DNA from 4 places in the Methylobacterium sp. TK31 genome. Region 4 is predicted to be linked to each of the others. Evidence: predicted binding sites of a transcription regulator. Region 4 holds the regulator's gene; each other region holds the start of a gene.
The links. The regulator PhoB, encoded in region 4, activates phosphate uptake and scavenging genes when phosphate is short. The targets are predictions, from matches to a motif close to TGTCATNNANCTGTCAT.

Region 1 (4,148 bases), 1.2 Mb from region 4:
CCGCGATCCCGACCACGCCCCCGGCGAGGGTGGCGATGTGGGGCGTGCGGTAGCGCGGATGCACCCGGGCGAGGCCGCGGGGCAGGAAGCCGGCCCGGGCGAGCGCGAAGATCTGGCGCGAATACCCCATGATGATGCCGTGGAACGAGGCGACGAGGCCGAACAGGCCGAGCCAGACCAGCATGTGCAGCCAGCCGCTGGATTCGCCGACCACACCCTTCATCGCCTGGGGCAGGGGGTCGTTGAGGTTGCTCAGGGTTCGCCAGTCGCCCGCACCGCCGGCGAAGATCATCACCCCGAAGGCCAGGGCCGTCAGGGTCAGCACGCCGGTGATGTAGGCGACCGGGATGGTGCGCTTCGGGTCCTTGGCTTCCTCGGCGGCCATCGCCACGCCCTCGATGGCGAGGAAGAACCAGATCGCGAACGGGATCGCGGCGAACATGCCGCCGATGGCCGGCAGGCCGAACGTGTCCGTGCCGGCCCAGCCGTTGGCGGCGAAATTCGACCAGGCGAAGGCCGGTGCGACGACGCCCATGAAGACGAGGAGCTCGGCCACCGCCAGGATCGTCACGAAGAGCTCGAAGGTGGCGGCGATCTGTACGCCGACGATGTTCAGGGTCATGAAGACGAGGTAGGCGCCCAGAGCCGCGTGCTTCGGGTCGAGGCTCGGGAACTGCACGTTGAGATAGGCGCCGATCGCCAGGGCGATGGCGGGCGGGGCGAAGACGAACTCGATCAGCGTCGCGTAGCCGGCGATGCAGCCGCCCACCGGCCCGAAGGCCCGCCGGCTGTAGGCGAAGGGGCCGCCGGCCTGCGGGATCGCGGTGGTCAGTTCGGTGAAGCTGAAGATGAAGGCGACGTACATCGCCGCCACCGCCGTGGTGGTGATCAGGAAGCCGAGGGTGCCGGCGGAGGCCCAGCCGTAGCTCCAGCCGAAATACTCCCCCGAGATCACGAGCCCGACCGCGATGCCCCAGAGGTGGAAGGCGTTCAGGCCCTTGTGGAGTCCCTCGGTCTCGGTCTGCATGGCCCTGGCCCCTTCGGTCCGCCCGCTGCGGGCGGTGGACCGCGAAGCAAGAGCGCTGCCGCCGCGGCCGCCCTCAGGCCGCGCTGGCGCCCGGCCGCAGCCGCCGCCACGGTTTGCGGCCCGAGGGTTCGGGCGCCTTCGCCCGGATGTCCATGGGGTTGCCGCGCCAGACGATGGCCCCGCGCATCCAGGCGCCGGTCCAGAGGAACGGGATCAGGGCATCGCGGATCAGGAAGGCGAGGAGGAGCCGGGGGTGCCGGTACCAGCCCGCCCGGGCCGCCAGGACGATCTCGGCCCCATACCAGAGCCCGATGAGCCCGAGGAGGAGGGTCGCCAGCGCGAGGGACGGCACGGCCGCCAGGGCGATGGCGAAGGGCAGGAGCGGGCCGCAGCCGATCTCGGGGGCGAAGAACAGCGGGAACGTCACCCGGCGCAGGCGGGCCCAGCGCAGCTGCCGCGACCAGATTTCCGCAAGGCTGCGGCGCCCGAGGGGCTGATCGAAGGGGTCGGCCACGAGGTGGACCCGGGCGCCCGCCGCGCGCACGAGCTTCGTCGCCGCCGCATCCTCGGCGATCTCGGCCGCCAGCGCCCGGATGCCGCCGCGCGCCTCGAGGAACGGCTTGTGCCAGAGCATGCTCTTGCCCTGGGCGAAGCCGAGGCCGAGGGCTTCCCCGGTATATTGCCAGCGCGCCTGCAGGGTGTTGAGGAAGGCGCATTCCACCGCGGCGAACAGGCCGGTGGGGCGGGCGCCGATCGGCGTCGAGCAGACGAGGCCGGTATCGGGGCGCCAGGCCGCCTGCAGCTGTTGTAGGTAGTCCGGCGGCATCGCGACGTTCGAGTCGGCGAGCACGACCCAGTCGTGGCGGGCCGCCTCCCAGCCGCGGACGCAGTTGTTGAGCTTCGGGTTGTCGCTGATCCGCTCGTCGCCGACGATCAGGCGCGCGGGCACCTGCGGATTGCCCGCCATCAGGCGCTCCAGGAGCGGGACGATGGGATCGGCGCCGTTGGCGACGCAGAAGATCAGCTCGTAGGCGGGATGGGCGAGGTGGAAGCCGCGGGTCAGCAGCTCCTCGCTGAAGGGCTCGACGCCGCAGACCGGCCGGACCAGGGAGACCGGGGCGCCGGCCGGGAACACCGACGCGCCGTTGCGCCGTCCGATCCGCAGGGCCGCCACCGCGATGCCCACGAGATTGATCAGCGTCAGGGCGACGCACAACCCGAGCGCGACGGCGGCGCTCGGCTCCGACAGGTCCCGCAACGCCTGATCCCACATCCGCGACGTCTCCCGTTCGCGTGGTCCCGAAATCGCGGCCGGTCGCGGATCGGACACCGCGTCGCGTCCCCGGCTGCACAGCGCCCCTAACAGCCGCGATGCTTCAGTCGTATGACAACCCGGGACGACGGCGGGAGACACGGGTGGCGGAACCGGTGCGGGTGGCGATCGTGGGGGCCGGGATGGCGGGGGCGAGCGCGGCGCGCCGCCTCCACGAGGCCGGGTATCCCGTCGCGGTGTTCGACAAGGGCCGGCAGCCCGGCGGCCGCATGGCGCACCGCCGCGACCGCGAGACCGGCCTCGCCTTCGATCACGGCGCGCAGGTGATCCGGGCGCACGGCCCCGCCTTCCGCGCCCGACTCGCCGACTGGGAGACCCGCGGCCTCGTCGCGCCCTACGACGCCGCCGGCAGCGTCACCGCCGTTCCCGATATGACCGCGCCCGTGCGCGACCTCCTCGCCGGGCTCGACGTCCAGGTCGGCCGCACCGTCACGGCGCTGGCCCGAAGCGGACGCGGCTGGCGGGTTGCCCTGGCGGAGGCCGGCGAGGACCGGACCTTCGACGCGGTGCTGCTGACGCTGCCGGGTCCGCAGGCCCTGCGCCTCCTCGCGGCGAGCGGCCACGCGCTGCCCGGCATCGAGCGGGCCTCCTACGCGCCCTGCTGGTCGCTGATGCTGGCGCTCGGACAGGACCTCGCGATCCCGGGCGACGGCTTCCCTGGCGATATCTTCCCGGGCGACGTCTTCCCGGGTGACGTCCTGCGCCCCGCGACGGGGCCCATCGCCGCCCTGTTCCGCGAGGGCGTGAAGCCCGGGCGGCCGGCGACGCCGCCCGCCTATACCGTCCATGCCACGCCCGGCTGGTCGAGGGCCCATCTCGAGGAGACGCCGGAGGCGGTGGAGGCGGCCCTGCTCGCGGCCGTCGGCGACCTGTCCGGCGGGGTCGTCGCCCCCATCCGGGCCCGCGCCCATCGCTGGCGCTACGCCCTCGTGGAGGAGACCTGCGGCGCGCCCTGCCTCTACGATCCGGATCGGCGCCTCGGCTATGCCGGCGACGGCTGCCTCGGGCCGCGGATCGAGGCCGCCTACGACAGCGGGCTCGCCCTGGCGGACCGGCTGATCGCGGATTTTCGATGAGCCTGCCCATCGTCTTCCATCCGGCCTACGAGGCGACCCTGCCGGAGGGACATCGCTTCCCCATGCGCAAGTACGGGCGCCTGGCCGAGCTCCTGGTGGAGCAGGGTCTGGTGCCGGACGGCTTCGCCCGGCCCGAGCCCGCCGGCGCCGATCTCCTGGCCGCCGCCCATGACCGCGCCTACGTGGAGGCGGTGCTCGCCCTCGACGTCTCCCGCGAGATCGAGCGCAACATCGGCCTGCCGGTGGGCGCCTCCGTCGTCGCCCGTTCCTGCGCCTCGGTGGGGGGCACCCTGCTGGCGGCCCGCCTCGCCCTGGCGCACGGCCTCGCCGGCAGCACGGCCGGCGGCAGCCACCATGCGCGGCGCGAGACCGGTGCCGGCTTCTGCATCTTCAACGACGTGGCCGTGGCCGCCCGCACCCTACATGCCGAGGGCACCATCGCCCGCGCCCTCGTGGTCGATTGCGACGTCCACCAGGGCGACGGCACCGCCGATTGCCTCAGCGGGACGCCCGACCTCTTCACCCTCTCGATCCATGCCGAGAAGAACTACCCGACGCGCAAGATCGCCGGCGACCGGGATGTCGGGCTGCCGGACGGCCTCGACGACGCCGGCTACCTCGCCGTCCTGGCCGCCCATGTCGGGCCGCTGCTCGATGCCCTGCAGCCCGACATCGTGTTCTACAATGCGGGGGTCGATCCCCACCGCGACGA
Region 2 (4,148 bases), 1.2 Mb from region 4:
GATGGTCGGCACGGGCAGGCGCTCCAGCGCACCCATCACCCGATCCATGAAGCGCTCGTAGGCGATCGCGTCCTGGGCGCTCGAAAAGCTCCGGAACTGGGCGATGTCGGTGCCGGCCGCGAAGGCCTTGTCGCCCGCCCCCGTGATGACGAGGGCCTTGATGTCCCCGTCCGCCTCGATGCGCGCGCAGGCGTCGATTAGCCCCTGGTACATGCCGAAGGTGAGCGCGTTGCGTGCCTGCGGCCGGTTGAGGGTGAGGCGGGCGATGCTGCCCTCGACCGCGAAGAGAAGGTCCTCGGTATGGGTCTGGTTGGTATCGGTCATGCCGGGTCCCTGGGCGCGCAGGCGCGGAAAGCCTGCGCTACCCTCTCGCCCATCGAAGCCGGCCGGGGCAAGCGGCCGGCTCGCCTCCCTCCGTCTCAGAACACCGCGGGCACGAACATCTCGGGCGGCACGGGGTGGCGGGTGTAGTCGTCGTGGCGCTCCCGGTCCGGCAGGTGCACGGGCGGATGCTCGACGTCGCCGTAGGGGATCTGCGCGAGGAAGTGGCTGATGCAGTTGAGCCGGGCGCGCTTCTTGTCGACGGCCTCGACCACCCACCACGGTGCCTCCGGGATATGGGTCCGGGCGAGCATGTCCTCCTTGGCCTTGGTGTAGTCCTCCCAGCGGCGGCGGGACTGCACGTCCATCGGCGAGAGCTTCCACTGCTTCAGGGGATCGTGGATGCGCATGTGGAAGCGGAAGGCCTGCTCCTCGTCGGTGATCGAGAACCAGTATTTCAGCACGATGATCCCAGAGCGTGTCAGCATGCGCTCGAATTCGGGAACGGAGCGGAAGAACTCCTCCACCTCGTCGGCCGAGCAGAAGCCCATCACGCGCTCGACGCCGGCGCGGTTGTACCAGGAGCGGTCGAACAGCACGATCTCGCCGGCGGCCGGCAGATGGGCGACGTAGCGCTGGAAATACCATTGCGTGCGCTCGCGCTCGCTCGGGGCGGGCAGCGCCGCGACGCGGCAGACGCGCGGGTTGAGCCGCTGGGTGATGCGCTTGATCACGCCGCCCTTGCCAGCGGAGTCGCGCCCTTCGAAGATCACGACGACGCGCAGCTTGTGGGCCTGGACCCAGTCCTGCAGGCGCACCAACTCGTGCTGGAGGCGGAACAGCTCGCGGAAATAGACCTTGCGGTCGAGGCCGGGCGGACGGGAAGGACGGCCGAGTTCGCCGGCGAGGCGCTCCAGGCGCTCGTCCTCCATCTCGAGTTCGAGTTCCTCGTCGATGTCGTCGGCGACCTCCCGGCGGATCGCCTCGACCTCCGCTGCCCGTTGCCCGCCGTCCATGTGAAAGTCCATCCCTGCCGCCTTAACAGCCAAGGTTAGATCACGGCTTCATGACAGGCTTGATACGGCGCGGCGGGGCGACCGACCGCTGGAGGGAACGGGGACCGCGTCCCGCGGGTTGAGAGACAAGCTGCGCCATTTCGCGGGCCGCGAGTCCGGCCTGCCCGGCGCCCCATACAGCAAGAGGGTCCACCCATGAGCCTGATCGGACGCATCGTCACCAAGCTCCTCGGCAACGAGGACCGTCCCGTGGTCCGCGACGACCGCAACTACGATTCCGGCACGCCGCTCGGCCGCCTCGTGACGAAGATCCTGCGCAAGTAGAAAGTCCGGCGCAGGGAACGGCCCCATACGGAACCGGTCTCTGCGAGCCGGGCGGCGCGGGCCGCCCGGAACTCCGCCGCCTTCGCGATCCGGGCCCTTCCGGAGCCCGGACGCCCTCGCGGCTCAGGCCGCTCGGCGCTTCGCCTTCTTTTCGCGTCCCTGCCCGGGCGCACGCTGGCCGGCGCGGGTCCGGTCGAGCACGAACTTCGCATAATCATCCATGTCGCCGGCAAACGGCTTCACCGTGTTGTCCGCGGCCAGCCACAGGCGATCTGCCACCAGCTCCATCAGCGAGCGGTCGTGGGTGATGAGGATGACCGCCCCTCCGTAATCGTTCAGCGCGTCGAGGAGTGCCCTCCGGCTGTCGATGTCGAGGTGGTTGGTCGGCTCGTCGAGGATCAGCAGGTGCGGCGCCTGCATCGCCACGAGGTTGAGGAGCAGCCGCGCGCGCTCTCCGCCCGACAGCGCATCCACCGTCGTCTCCTGCTTGTCGAAGGCGAGGCCGAAGCTGGCGAGCTTGGCGCGCCGTGCGGATTCGCTGTCGTCGGGCCGCTCGCGACGGATGATGGCCAGCGGCGTGTCCTTCGGGTCGAGGGCCTCGATCTGGTGCTGGTGGAACCAGCCGACCTGCACCCGGCCCTCCCGCACCATCCGTCCGTCGCGCACCTGGAGCGCACCGGCCGCCATCTTGGCGAAGGTCGACTTGCCGGCCCCGTTGACGCCGAGCAGTCCGATGCGGTCGTCGACGTCCAGGGTGAGGTTGAGGTCGCGCAGCACCGGCGCATCGTCGCCATACGCGATGGTGGCGTTCGTCAGGTGCATCAGGGGCGGCGCCAGGGGGCGCTTCGGCGAGGGCAGGTGAAACGGCGCCACGTGCTCTTCGATGGTGGTGGCGATCGGCTCTAGCTTGGCGAGGCGCTTGACGCGGGACTGCGCCTGGGCCGCCTTCGAGGCCTTGGCCTTGAACCGGTCGATGAAGCTCTGGAGATGCGCGCGCTCGGCCTCCTGCTTCTGCTTGGTCGAGGCCTGGAGGCGGGCCTTCTCGGCCCTTCGCTTCTCGAAATCGTCGTAGCCGCCCGCGTAGAGCTCGAGCTTGCCGCCGGCCACGTGCAGGATCGCGTCCACCGAATTGTTCAGGAGTTCGCGGTCGTGGCTGATGATCAGGGCCGAGTGCGGGTAGCGCTTGAGTCGCGCCTCCAGCCAGAGAGCCCCCTCGAGATCCAGGTAGTTGGTGGGCTCGTCCAGCAAAAGCATGTCCGGCTCGGCGAAAAGGGCGGCGGCCAGCGCCACGCGCATGCGCCAGCCGCCGGAGAATTCCGCCATCGGCCGGGTCAGGTCCTCGACCGAGAAGCCGAGGCCGGCCAGGATCTCGCCGGCCCGGGCCGGCGCCCGGTCGGCGTCGATCTCGATGAGGCGGCCATAGATCTCGCCCAGGCGCTCGGGCGCGGCGGTCTCGAGCTCGGCGTTCAGGGCCTCGCGCTCCACATCCGCCGCCAGGATCGTGTCGATCAGGCTGACGGGGGTTGCGGGATGCTCCTGGTCGACCGAGGCGACGCGCGCCGTCTTCGGCAGCAGGATGGCACCGCCGTCGGGCTGCAATTCGCCCAGGATGATCTTGAACAGGGTCGACTTGCCGACGCCGTTGCGGCCGACGAGCCCGACCTTGGACCCCGGCGGCACGGCGACGCTGGCGCGGTCGAAGAAGCGCCGGCCCCAGGCGCTGAAGGTGAGGTCTTCGATCTGGATCATGCGGGGGGACTCGTCGGGGGCGGACACCGGACGGACCCGGACGCTGACGGGACCCTACCGCACCGCACCATCCGGCGCGAGGGGCGCCCGGCGCAACCGGCCCCCTCGCTCCACGCGTCCCGACCGGCCGGTCGCCGGCCTATTGCGCGGCGACGACCGAGGCCTTCACCAGCGGCGCCACCGGCACGTTCTTCTGCCAGAAGGTGCCGGTGCGGCCCGTCTGATAGCCGGCCTCGTAGAGGCTGCGCATGTAGCCGGTGTCGAAGCCGCGCGCGGTCGAGGTGTTGGGCGCGGATTCGTCGATATAGGCGAGGTTGAAGCCGATGCCGTTGGCGCGGGTGAAGGCGTAGGTCGAGGCCAGGGTGGCCCGGCTGCGGGCGCGGCTCGCCGTGGTGAACGAGCGCTCGACGATGGAGAGCGTGTTGTTCTGGGCGAGATCGAATTCCGGCTCCAGCCGCCCGTTGATGATGACGTAGATGTCCGACTTGGCGCCCGCCTTGAACCGGCGGTCGCGGAGCAGGAACGATTGCGGCAGGGTGAACACCGGCGTCACCACCGAACCGTCGACATGCATTTCCTGGAAGGTGCGCTGCGCTGCCTGGACGTCGATGAGCTGGGGCGGGAACACCGCCGGGATGCTGGCCGAGGCGGTGAGCACGTCGGTGAACAGGTCGATCGCCGCGGGCCCGCCGCTGGCGGCGATGGCGCCCATGTTCCAGATCACGGCACGCTGGGCGT
Region 3 (4,148 bases), 700 kb from region 4:
TACGTCCACCGCATCGACGGCACCGGGGCCCTCGACGAGTACCAGGCCTCCTCGCGCCTCGATGCCCGCTGGCGGGTGTTCGAGCGCCTGCGCGACAAGGGCCGCGGCGCGGCCCAGGCCTGGATCGCCGAGAACTACGACCAGATCGGCCGGCGCTGCACCCTCGACCTGGAGGCGACCTACCGCTGATGCGTTTGTGCGCCGGGCGGCTGGATTAAGCGCCCGGGTTCGTGCGTTGATGCTCTTATGACGACCGAACCGAACCGGACCGGCCCCGCCGCCATCGTCGACCTGCTCGTGCCGCTGCGGCGCTACGCCCGGGCCCTGACGCGCGACACCCTGCGGGCCGACGATCTCGTGCACGACGCCCTGGTGCGGGCCCTAGAATCGGGCCAGGCGGCGCGGCCGAACACCAATCTGCGCACCTGGATGATGACGGTGCTGCACAACGTCTTCATCGACGAGCAGCGCCGGAAGCGGGTCGAGGCCCGCCACGCCGACACGCTGGTCCAGATGAGCGAGGAGATGGCGCCCCCGGCCCAGGAGGCCCAGGTCCGCCTGGCGCAGATCCGCCGCGCCTTCCTGACCCTTCCGGAGGAGCAGCGCGCCGCCCTTCACCTCGTCACCCTGGAGGGCATGGCCTACGCCGACGCGGCCGCCGTGCTCGGCATTCCCATCGGGACGCTGATGTCGCGGCTCGGCCGGGGGCGCGCCGCCCTACGGGCCTTCGAGGAGGGCGAGCGGCAGGGCGGGGGCGTCGCCGAGCGGCGCCAGCGCCTCGCCGCCGAGCGGCCGCGCCTGCGCCTCGTCGCCCAGGACGATCCGGACGCCGCGCCGCGCCGGGCCGTCGGCGACACCTGAGTTTTGGAAGACCCGACAGTTTAGAAGACCGGGACGGAGCGCCGGCGACAGGCCGATCCGTCCCCAGCGCGGCCGGGACTCCATGTCCGGGGACGCGCCCCCTGTATCCGACCGGAGCCGACGCCATGGAACAGACCGCGATGATCGATCCGATCACCGAGAACGACCTCACCGCCTTCGTGGACGGGCAGCTCGACGGCATGCGCCGCCTCGACGTGGAGGCGCATCTGGCGCGCAACCCCGAGACCGCCGCGCGGATCATGGCCGAACTGCATGACCGCGATGCCCTGCGGCAGGCCTTCGCCATCCTTCCGGGCCCGGGACCGGAGCGCAACCGGGCCGCCGCGCGCCGGCTCGACCGCAGCCTGGCCTGGCGCCGGTTCGGCGACCGCCTGCGCCGGGCCGCCGTGATCGCGCTCCTCGTCGGCACCGGCTGGCTCGCCCATTCGGACGGCCCCTTCCTCGGCGTGCCGGACACCTTCGCCTCCCCCGTCGATCCGGCCCTGGTGGCGGATGCCCGCCACGCCCGCGAGGCGGCGCAGGTCCGCGCCCGCATCGCCGCGCAGCGGGGCAGCCAGACCCAGCCCTACGACCGTGCCGGCATCGCCGCGGCCACCGGCATCGCCCTGCCCGACCTGCCGTCCGACTGGACGGTGCGCGACGTGCAGGTGGTGCCGGCCCGGCACGGCACCGGCATCGAGGTGATGATCGACGCGGGCAAGCTCGGCGAGGTCTCGCTCTTCGCCACCCGCAACCTCGACGGCCACGTCGCCCCGAGCGAGGTCACGAGCCCCGGCGACGGCGAGACCGCCTACTGGACCGCGGGCCGCTCCGCCTATGCCCTCAGCGGCGGGCACGACCAGGCGGGTCTCGAGACCGCGGCGCGCAGCCTTGCCGGCCGGACCGCGACGAAGCTCTGACCCGGCGTCGGGCCGGAGCGGCCCGTGCCCCCTGCGACCAGCCTGCCCCGAGGCGCGGCGGATCCTCCGCCGCGCCTCGTCGCGTAGGGTCGTCTCGCGCCCGAGCCGCTCGCCGGCGGCCTCCCTGCCTGGGCGGAGCCGGACCGTGCGGGGGCGCAAAAAGATCCGGCCTCCCTCGAAATTCGGGCGGTCCGGCGAGACACCGGCGGCAATTTCGTCCGCGTTCAGATCAGGCCTGCCATAGGCCTGTTGTAAAGGCGTTCTATACTGACGCATCACCTGCTCTGTGCTGACCTCCGATACCGAGACGCCGATGGCCCGCCTGTCCCAGATCCTGACGTTCCTCGCGGTCGTGCCGATCGGAGGCGTGCCCGCGGCGGTGCAGGCGGAGGAGACGGCGCAGAAGCCGACTTCCGCCCCCTCCGTCAGCGCCGCGCCGCTGACGCCCGGCAAGCCGGCCCGGGCGCCCTACCTCTCGGAGACCCAGGCCCCCGACACCGTGGCGATCCTCGGCCCGCCGCCCCGGGGCCAGTCGGCGGCCGAGGCCGCGGACAAGGCGGCCTTCGTCGCCACCCGGTCCCTCAAGGGAACCCCGCGCTGGACCCTGGCCACGACCGATGTGGCCGACGGCGCCTCCGCGATCCTCGACGATTTCGCCTGCGTCATCGGCCAGCGCATCGAGCAGTCGCGCGCGCCCGCCCTGATGACCCTGATGGAGCGCGCACGCCTCGACATCGCGCAGGCGACCCGGGCCCCGAAGCTGCATTATCGCCGCCTGCGCCCCTTCGTCGGCAACGACGCGGAGATCTGCGTGATGCGCACCTCCGATCTCGGCAACGCCTTCAGCTTCCCGTCGAGCCACGCGACGCAGGCCTGGACCTACGCGGCGATCATGGCGGCCCTGATGCCCGAGAAGGCGACCCAGTTCTTCGTCCGGGCCCGCTCCTACGGCGAGAGCCGCATCGTCTGCGGCCTGCACTGGGCCAGCGACATCGAGGCCGGCCGCACGGCCGCCAGCGCGGTCTTCGCCGCCCTCCAGGGCGATGCCGGTTTCCGGGCCGATCTGGAGAAGGCCCGTGCCGAGCTCGCAAAGCTCGTGACCGCCGGTGGCCCGGCCCCCGATCGGGCGGTCTGTGCCCGTGAGGAAGCGGCCGCGCGCGAGCCCGTGCTCTAGCCCTCATCCGATCCGGCCGAGGGTCGAGGCCCCTTTCGCAAGGCACGTCCGGGCCGATTTGCCGGTCCGGACGCCGCGTGACCCTGTCGGGACGGGCGCGCGATCACATTCCGGCACGTCGGCCTTGGCATCGGCGCGGCAGGGTCCGGTTGCGAGCCGGTCCGGACGCGAGCGAGCCCGAACGTGAGCAGGCCCGGCCGATCGCTCGGCCGGGCCTGCTCACGGGTTTTCCCGTGAAACGTTAACCATGGCGTTTCAGGTCCGGGTCGGGGCTCCCGCCCGGGTGCGCTTGCGGCGCCGGGCCAGCATGTTCAGCCCCTCCACGGCGGCCGAGAAGGCCATGGCGGTGTAGATGTACCCCTTCGGCACGTGGGCGCCGAAGCCCTCGGCGATCAGCGTCATGCCGATCATGATGAGGAAGCCCAGCGCCAGCATGACCACCGTCGGATTGGCGGCGATGAAGCGCGAGAGCGGGTCGGCGGCCAGCAGCATCACGGTCACGGCCGTGACGACGGCGATCACCATGATCGGCACGTGCTCGGTCATGCCCACCGCCGTGATGATGCTGTCGATGGAGAACACGAGGTCGAGAACGAGGATCTGGCCGATGGCGGCGGCGAAGCCGAGCCGCACGGCGCCGCTGCCCGGGGTCTCCGGCTCCGGATCGACGGTGTGATGGATCTCCTTCGTGGCCTTCCACAGCAGGAACAGGCCGCCGGCGATGAGGATCAGGTCGCGCCAGGAGAAGCCCTTGCCGAACACCGCGAAGACCGGCTGCGTCAGCGCGACGATGTAGGCGATGGTGGCGAGGAGGCCGAGGCGCAGGATCAGGGCGAGGCCGATGCCGATGCGGCGTGCCTTCTGCTGGTGCTCGGGCGGGAGCTTGTTGGTCAGGATCGAGATGAAGATCAGGTTGTCGATGCCGAGCACGACCTCCATCACCACCAGGGTGGCGAGGGCCGCCCAGGCGGTGGGGTCGCTGGCGAGTTGAAGCAGGCTGTCCACGATGGCCTCGTTTCGTCGGTCGGGCCTGCTCCGCGTCCGACGTCGCGCCGGGAGCAGGCGTGCGGAGGAGAGGGACCGGCCCCGGCCCCGGATTCGGCTCGGTCAGGCTGTGAGGGGGGAACTGCGCGTGGCCACGCCCGGCCGCTCGGCCGGGGCCGGGCTGAAGATCCGCACCGCCTGCGGCACCA
Region 4 (4,148 bases):
GATGATCTACCAGTTCGCGCTCTCGCCCTACCCGAACTGGCAGCAGCTGGCCTGGGCCGGCGCCCTGCTGATCACCGTCACGATCCTCGCCCTGTCGATCGTGGCCCGCTTCGTCATCAAGTCCGAGCGCTCGCGCTGACCTCCGGCGCGCCGCAATCCCCCGCCTTCCGACCGACAGGATCTTGAACCGATGAACGCCGCCCCCGGGATCACGTCCGCGCAGCTCACCGGACGCCACAAGGCCGACGAGACCTCTCCGGTCCGCATCGCCGTGAAGGACCTGAACTTCTACTATGGCAGCTTCCATGGCCTGAAGTCGGTGAACCTCAACTTCCACGACCGCCAGGTCACGGCGCTGATCGGCCCGTCGGGCTGCGGGAAGTCGACCCTGCTGCGCACCTTCAACCGGATCTACAGCCTGTATCCGGAGCAGCGCGCGGAGGGCGAGATCCTCCTCGACGGCCAGAACGTCCTGGATTCCCGGGTCGACCTCAACGAGCTGCGCTCGCGCATCGGCATGGTGTTCCAGAAGCCGACCCCGTTCCCGATGTCGATCTACGACAACGTCGCCTTCGGCCTGCGCCTCTACGAGAAGCTGCCCAAGGCCGACCTCGACGTGCGCGTCGAGGAATCGCTCCGCAAGGCCGCCCTCTGGGACGAGGTGAAGGACAAGCTCAAGCAGTCCGGCATGGGCCTCTCCGGCGGCCAGCAGCAGCGCCTCTGCATCGCCCGCACCGTGGCCCAGCGTCCCGAGGTGATCCTGTTCGACGAGCCGACCTCGGCCCTCGACCCGATCTCCACCGGCCGCATCGAGGAGCTGATCGAGCAGCTGCGCTCGGAATTCACGATCGTCATCGTCACGCACAACATGCAGCAGGCGGCGCGCATCTCGCAGTTCACCGCGTTCATGTATCTCGGCGAACTGGTGGAGTTCGGGCCGACGACGCGCATCTTCATGAATCCCGAGAAGCGCCAGACGCAGGACTACATCACCGGCCGCTTCGGCTGATCCTCGGCAGGTCGGAACCGACCCGTGCGGGCCGGTTCCGGCCCGCGCCAGACACCATCAGGGCGGGCACCCGACAGGAGGCCCGATCGAGGAGCACACCCATGCCCGACCACATCGTCACCTCCTACGACACCGACCTCGAGGATCTGCGCCGCTCGATCTCCGAGATGGGCGGCATCGCCGAGAAGATGATGGCCGAGGCCGGACAGGCCCTGGTGCGCCGCGACTCGGCCCTGGCCCAGGCGGTGATCGCCGCCGATGCCCGGCTCGACACCCTCCAGCGCGAGATCGAGGAGCGGGCGATCCTGCTCATCGCCCGGCGCCAGCCCCTGGCCATCGACCTGCGCGAGACGGTGACGGCGATCCGCGTCTCGAACGACATCGAGCGCATCGGCGACCTCGCCAAGAACGTCGCCAAGCGCGTGGTGGCGATCGCCGACCAGATCCAGCCGCAGAAGATCGTCATCGGCGTCCAGCACATGAGCGACCTGGTCCAGGAGCAGCTCAAGGACGTGCTCGACGCCTATACCGGCCGCGACATCAAGGCGGCCCTCCACGTCTGGGAGCGCGACGACGCCATCGACGCGCTCTACAACTCGCTCTTCCGCGAACTCCTGACCTACATGATGGAGGATCCGCGCAACATCTCGTTCTGCACGCACCTGCTGTTCGTGGCCAAGAACATCGAGCGCATCGGCGACCACACCACCAACATCGCCGAGACGATCCACTACCTCGTCACCGGCGAGAACCTCCTGGCCGAGCGCGAGCGCCCGAAGAACGACGCGTCCAACTACGCCACCGTGGACCTGCCCGGCACGGTCTGACCCCGCGCCGATCTGATCGAAAGCGCACGATGAGTACGCGTATCCTGATCGTCGAGGACGAGGAGGCCCTGACCCTCCTCCTCCGCTACAACCTCGAGGCCGAGGGCTTCGTCGTCGACTCGGCTGCCCGCGGCGACGAGGCGGACCTGCGCCTGCAGGAGCAGGTCCCCGACCTCGTCCTGCTCGACTGGATGCTGCCGGCCCTGTCGGGGATCGAGCTCTGCCGCCGCATCCGCGCCCGGCGCGAGACCGAGCGGCTGCCGGTGATCATGCTCACCGCGCGGGGCGAGGAGGGCGACCGCATCCGCGGCCTCGGCACGGGGGCGGACGACTACATCGTCAAGCCGTTCTCGGTGCCCGAGCTCCTCGCCCGGGTCCGGGCCCTGCTGCGCCGGGCCAAGCCCGCCCACGTGGCCAACCTGCTGGTGGCCGGCGACATCGAGCTCGACCGGGTCAGCCACCGCATCCGCCGGGAGGGCCGCGAGATCCATCTCGGGCCGACCGAGTTCAAGCTCCTCGAATTCCTGATGCAGAGCCCCGGCCGGGTGTTCTCCCGCGAGCAGCTCCTCGACGGGGTCTGGGGCCACGACGTCTACATCGACGAGCGGACCGTCGACGTCCATGTCGGGCGCCTGCGCAAGGCCCTGAACCGCCCGCGCCAGAGCGATCCGATCCGCACCGTGCGCGGCTCGGGCTACTCCTTCGACGAGATGTTCGAGGCGGAGGCGGAGTAGCCGACCCGGCGCCGAGCCGTGCCCGCCCTCAGGCGAACGGCCAAGCCCGCCGCTAGGCGAACGGCCAAGCCCGCCCTCAGGCGAACAGCCGAGCCCGCCGCCTAGGCGAAAAGCATCGTGTCGGTGGGGAGGTGCACGGTGAAGGCCTTGCCCTCGTCGATCCAGCCCGGGCCGGCGGCGCCGTGGTTGATGCCGGCGGCCTCCTCGGCATTGCCGGCGAAGTGGTGCTGGCCGGTCTGAGTGTTGAAGAAGCGCTCCAGGGTCACGCTCCCCGGCGCACCCGCATCCGCATAGGCCTCGAAGGCGACGCCCTCGTACTTGTAGGTCGGGGCGGTCTTGATGACCTGGTCGCGCTCCGACACGCTCGTGGTGAAGAAGTGGGCGTTCGAGGCGGTGTCGAAGAACCGGAACACGTCGACGGTGCCCGCGCCCTTGGCCGGGGCCGCCCACGGCGTGCCCTCGTAGCTGAACCAGGGCAGCGTCTGCTGGATCTGCGCCTTCTCGGCCGTGCTCGTCGTGTAGAAATGGTCGCCCGTATGGGTGTCGTAGAACCGGTACACCGCCGTGACGGCGCCCTCGGCCGGGGCGCTGGCGACGGGAGGGCTGGTGACGGTGGGGCTCGCGACGGGCGTCACGGACGCCGCCGGGACCACCGGAGCGCCGTAGAGGGCCTGGATGCCCGCGATGTCGCCCGCCCCGAGGGCGGTGATGGAGGGGTTCAGGACCGCGTTCATCACCTCGGGCTTGGCGTTGTAGTGGTCGAGGCCGAGGGCGTGGCCGATCTCGTGCAGGGCCACCACCGCGAGGTCGACGTTCTGGGTGCTGACCACCCGGGCGCCGGCGGCGTGCCAGCCCTCGCCGCTGTCGAAGGTCACGGCCGCCGACTGCATGCGCTGGCCGCTGTAGGAGTAGTTCGCGTAGCCGAGCGTGTTGCCGAGGCCGTCGATGCCCCCGAGGGTGAAGTCGATCTGCGCCGCCGCCGTGGAGGCGACCTGCTGGAAGGTGATGTTGGCGTAGGACGCCCAGGCCGCGAAGGCGCTCTGGAGGATGCCGACGAAGGAGGACGGGATCGTGCCGTCGAAGGCCCAGGTGACGATGCCGCCGCCCGTGCCCGCCGCGCCCGCGCCCCAGCGCGGTCCCTCCAGCGCATAATCCCCCATTCGCCATTCCTCCCGTCCGCGCGGGCCAGGGTCGGCGGGAGGCGTTACGAATGTCTTAACCGGCGGCCCCGCCCCCGGGGCGTATCCTCACACGATGCTGCGCACCACGCCGCCATCCACCCGGAGGGCCGCCCCGCTGGTGGCGCTGGCGGCGGGGCTGCAGATGTAGGCGACCATGCTGGCGACCTCCTCGACGGTGGCGAGGCGGCCGATCAGCGAGGTCGGGCGGTGCTCGGCGACGAAGGCCCGGCCGGCCGCGTCGAGGTCGACCGCGCCGCCCGTACCCCCGTCCTGCCCCTGGGCCATGCTCTTCATGAACTCGGCGACGCCCTCGGACAGGGTCGGGCCGGGCAGCACGCTGTTCACGGTGACGCCGCTGCCCGCCACGGTCTCGGCGAGGCCCCGGGCCACCGCGAGC

Region 1: the regulator PhoB is predicted to act here: its motif matches at 2,401-2,417, upstream of ACXJY8_RS15905 (ceramide glucosyltransferase).
Region 2: the regulator PhoB is predicted to act here: its motif matches at 1,377-1,393, upstream of ppk2 (polyphosphate kinase 2).
Region 3: the regulator PhoB is predicted to act here: its motif matches at 2,018-2,034, upstream of ACXJY8_RS18480 (acid phosphatase).

The regions. Positions count from the first base shown of each region.
Region 1 is NZ_CM143964.1:3,434,864-3,439,011, reverse strand. It holds gene eat (ethanolamine permease) at 1-1,027, opposite strand, end outside; gene ACXJY8_RS15905 (ceramide glucosyltransferase) at 1,101-2,300, opposite strand; gene ACXJY8_RS15900 (NAD(P)/FAD-dependent oxidoreductase) at 2,444-3,436, shown strand; gene ACXJY8_RS15895 (histone deacetylase family protein) at 3,433-4,148, shown strand, end outside.
Region 2 is NZ_CM143964.1:3,459,482-3,463,629, forward strand. It holds gene ACXJY8_RS15985 (enoyl-CoA hydratase/isomerase family protein) at 1-324, opposite strand, end outside; gene ppk2 (polyphosphate kinase 2) at 420-1,337, opposite strand; gene ACXJY8_RS15995 (hypothetical protein) at 1,533-1,661, shown strand; gene ACXJY8_RS16000 (ABC-F family ATP-binding cassette domain-containing protein) at 1,785-3,410, opposite strand; gene ACXJY8_RS16005 (patatin-like phospholipase family protein) at 3,550-4,148, opposite strand, start outside.
Region 3 is NZ_CM143964.1:3,985,332-3,989,479, reverse strand. It holds gene ACXJY8_RS18495 (patatin-like phospholipase family protein) at 1-189, shown strand, start outside; gene ACXJY8_RS18490 (sigma-70 family RNA polymerase sigma factor) at 247-861, shown strand; gene ACXJY8_RS18485 (anti-sigma factor family protein) at 987-1,781, shown strand; gene ACXJY8_RS18480 (acid phosphatase) at 2,095-2,955, shown strand; gene ACXJY8_RS18475 (TerC family protein) at 3,211-3,960, opposite strand; gene ACXJY8_RS18470 (lipid kinase) at 4,063-4,148, opposite strand, start outside.
Region 4 is NZ_CM143964.1:4,683,093-4,687,240, forward strand. It holds gene pstA (phosphate ABC transporter permease PstA) at 1-139, shown strand, start outside; gene pstB (phosphate ABC transporter ATP-binding protein PstB) at 191-1,009, shown strand; gene phoU (phosphate signaling complex protein PhoU) at 1,111-1,836, shown strand; gene phoB (phosphate regulon transcriptional regulator PhoB) at 1,866-2,570, shown strand; gene ACXJY8_RS21885 (matrixin family metalloprotease) at 2,672-3,730, opposite strand; gene ACXJY8_RS21890 (SDR family NAD(P)-dependent oxidoreductase) at 3,818-4,148, opposite strand, start outside.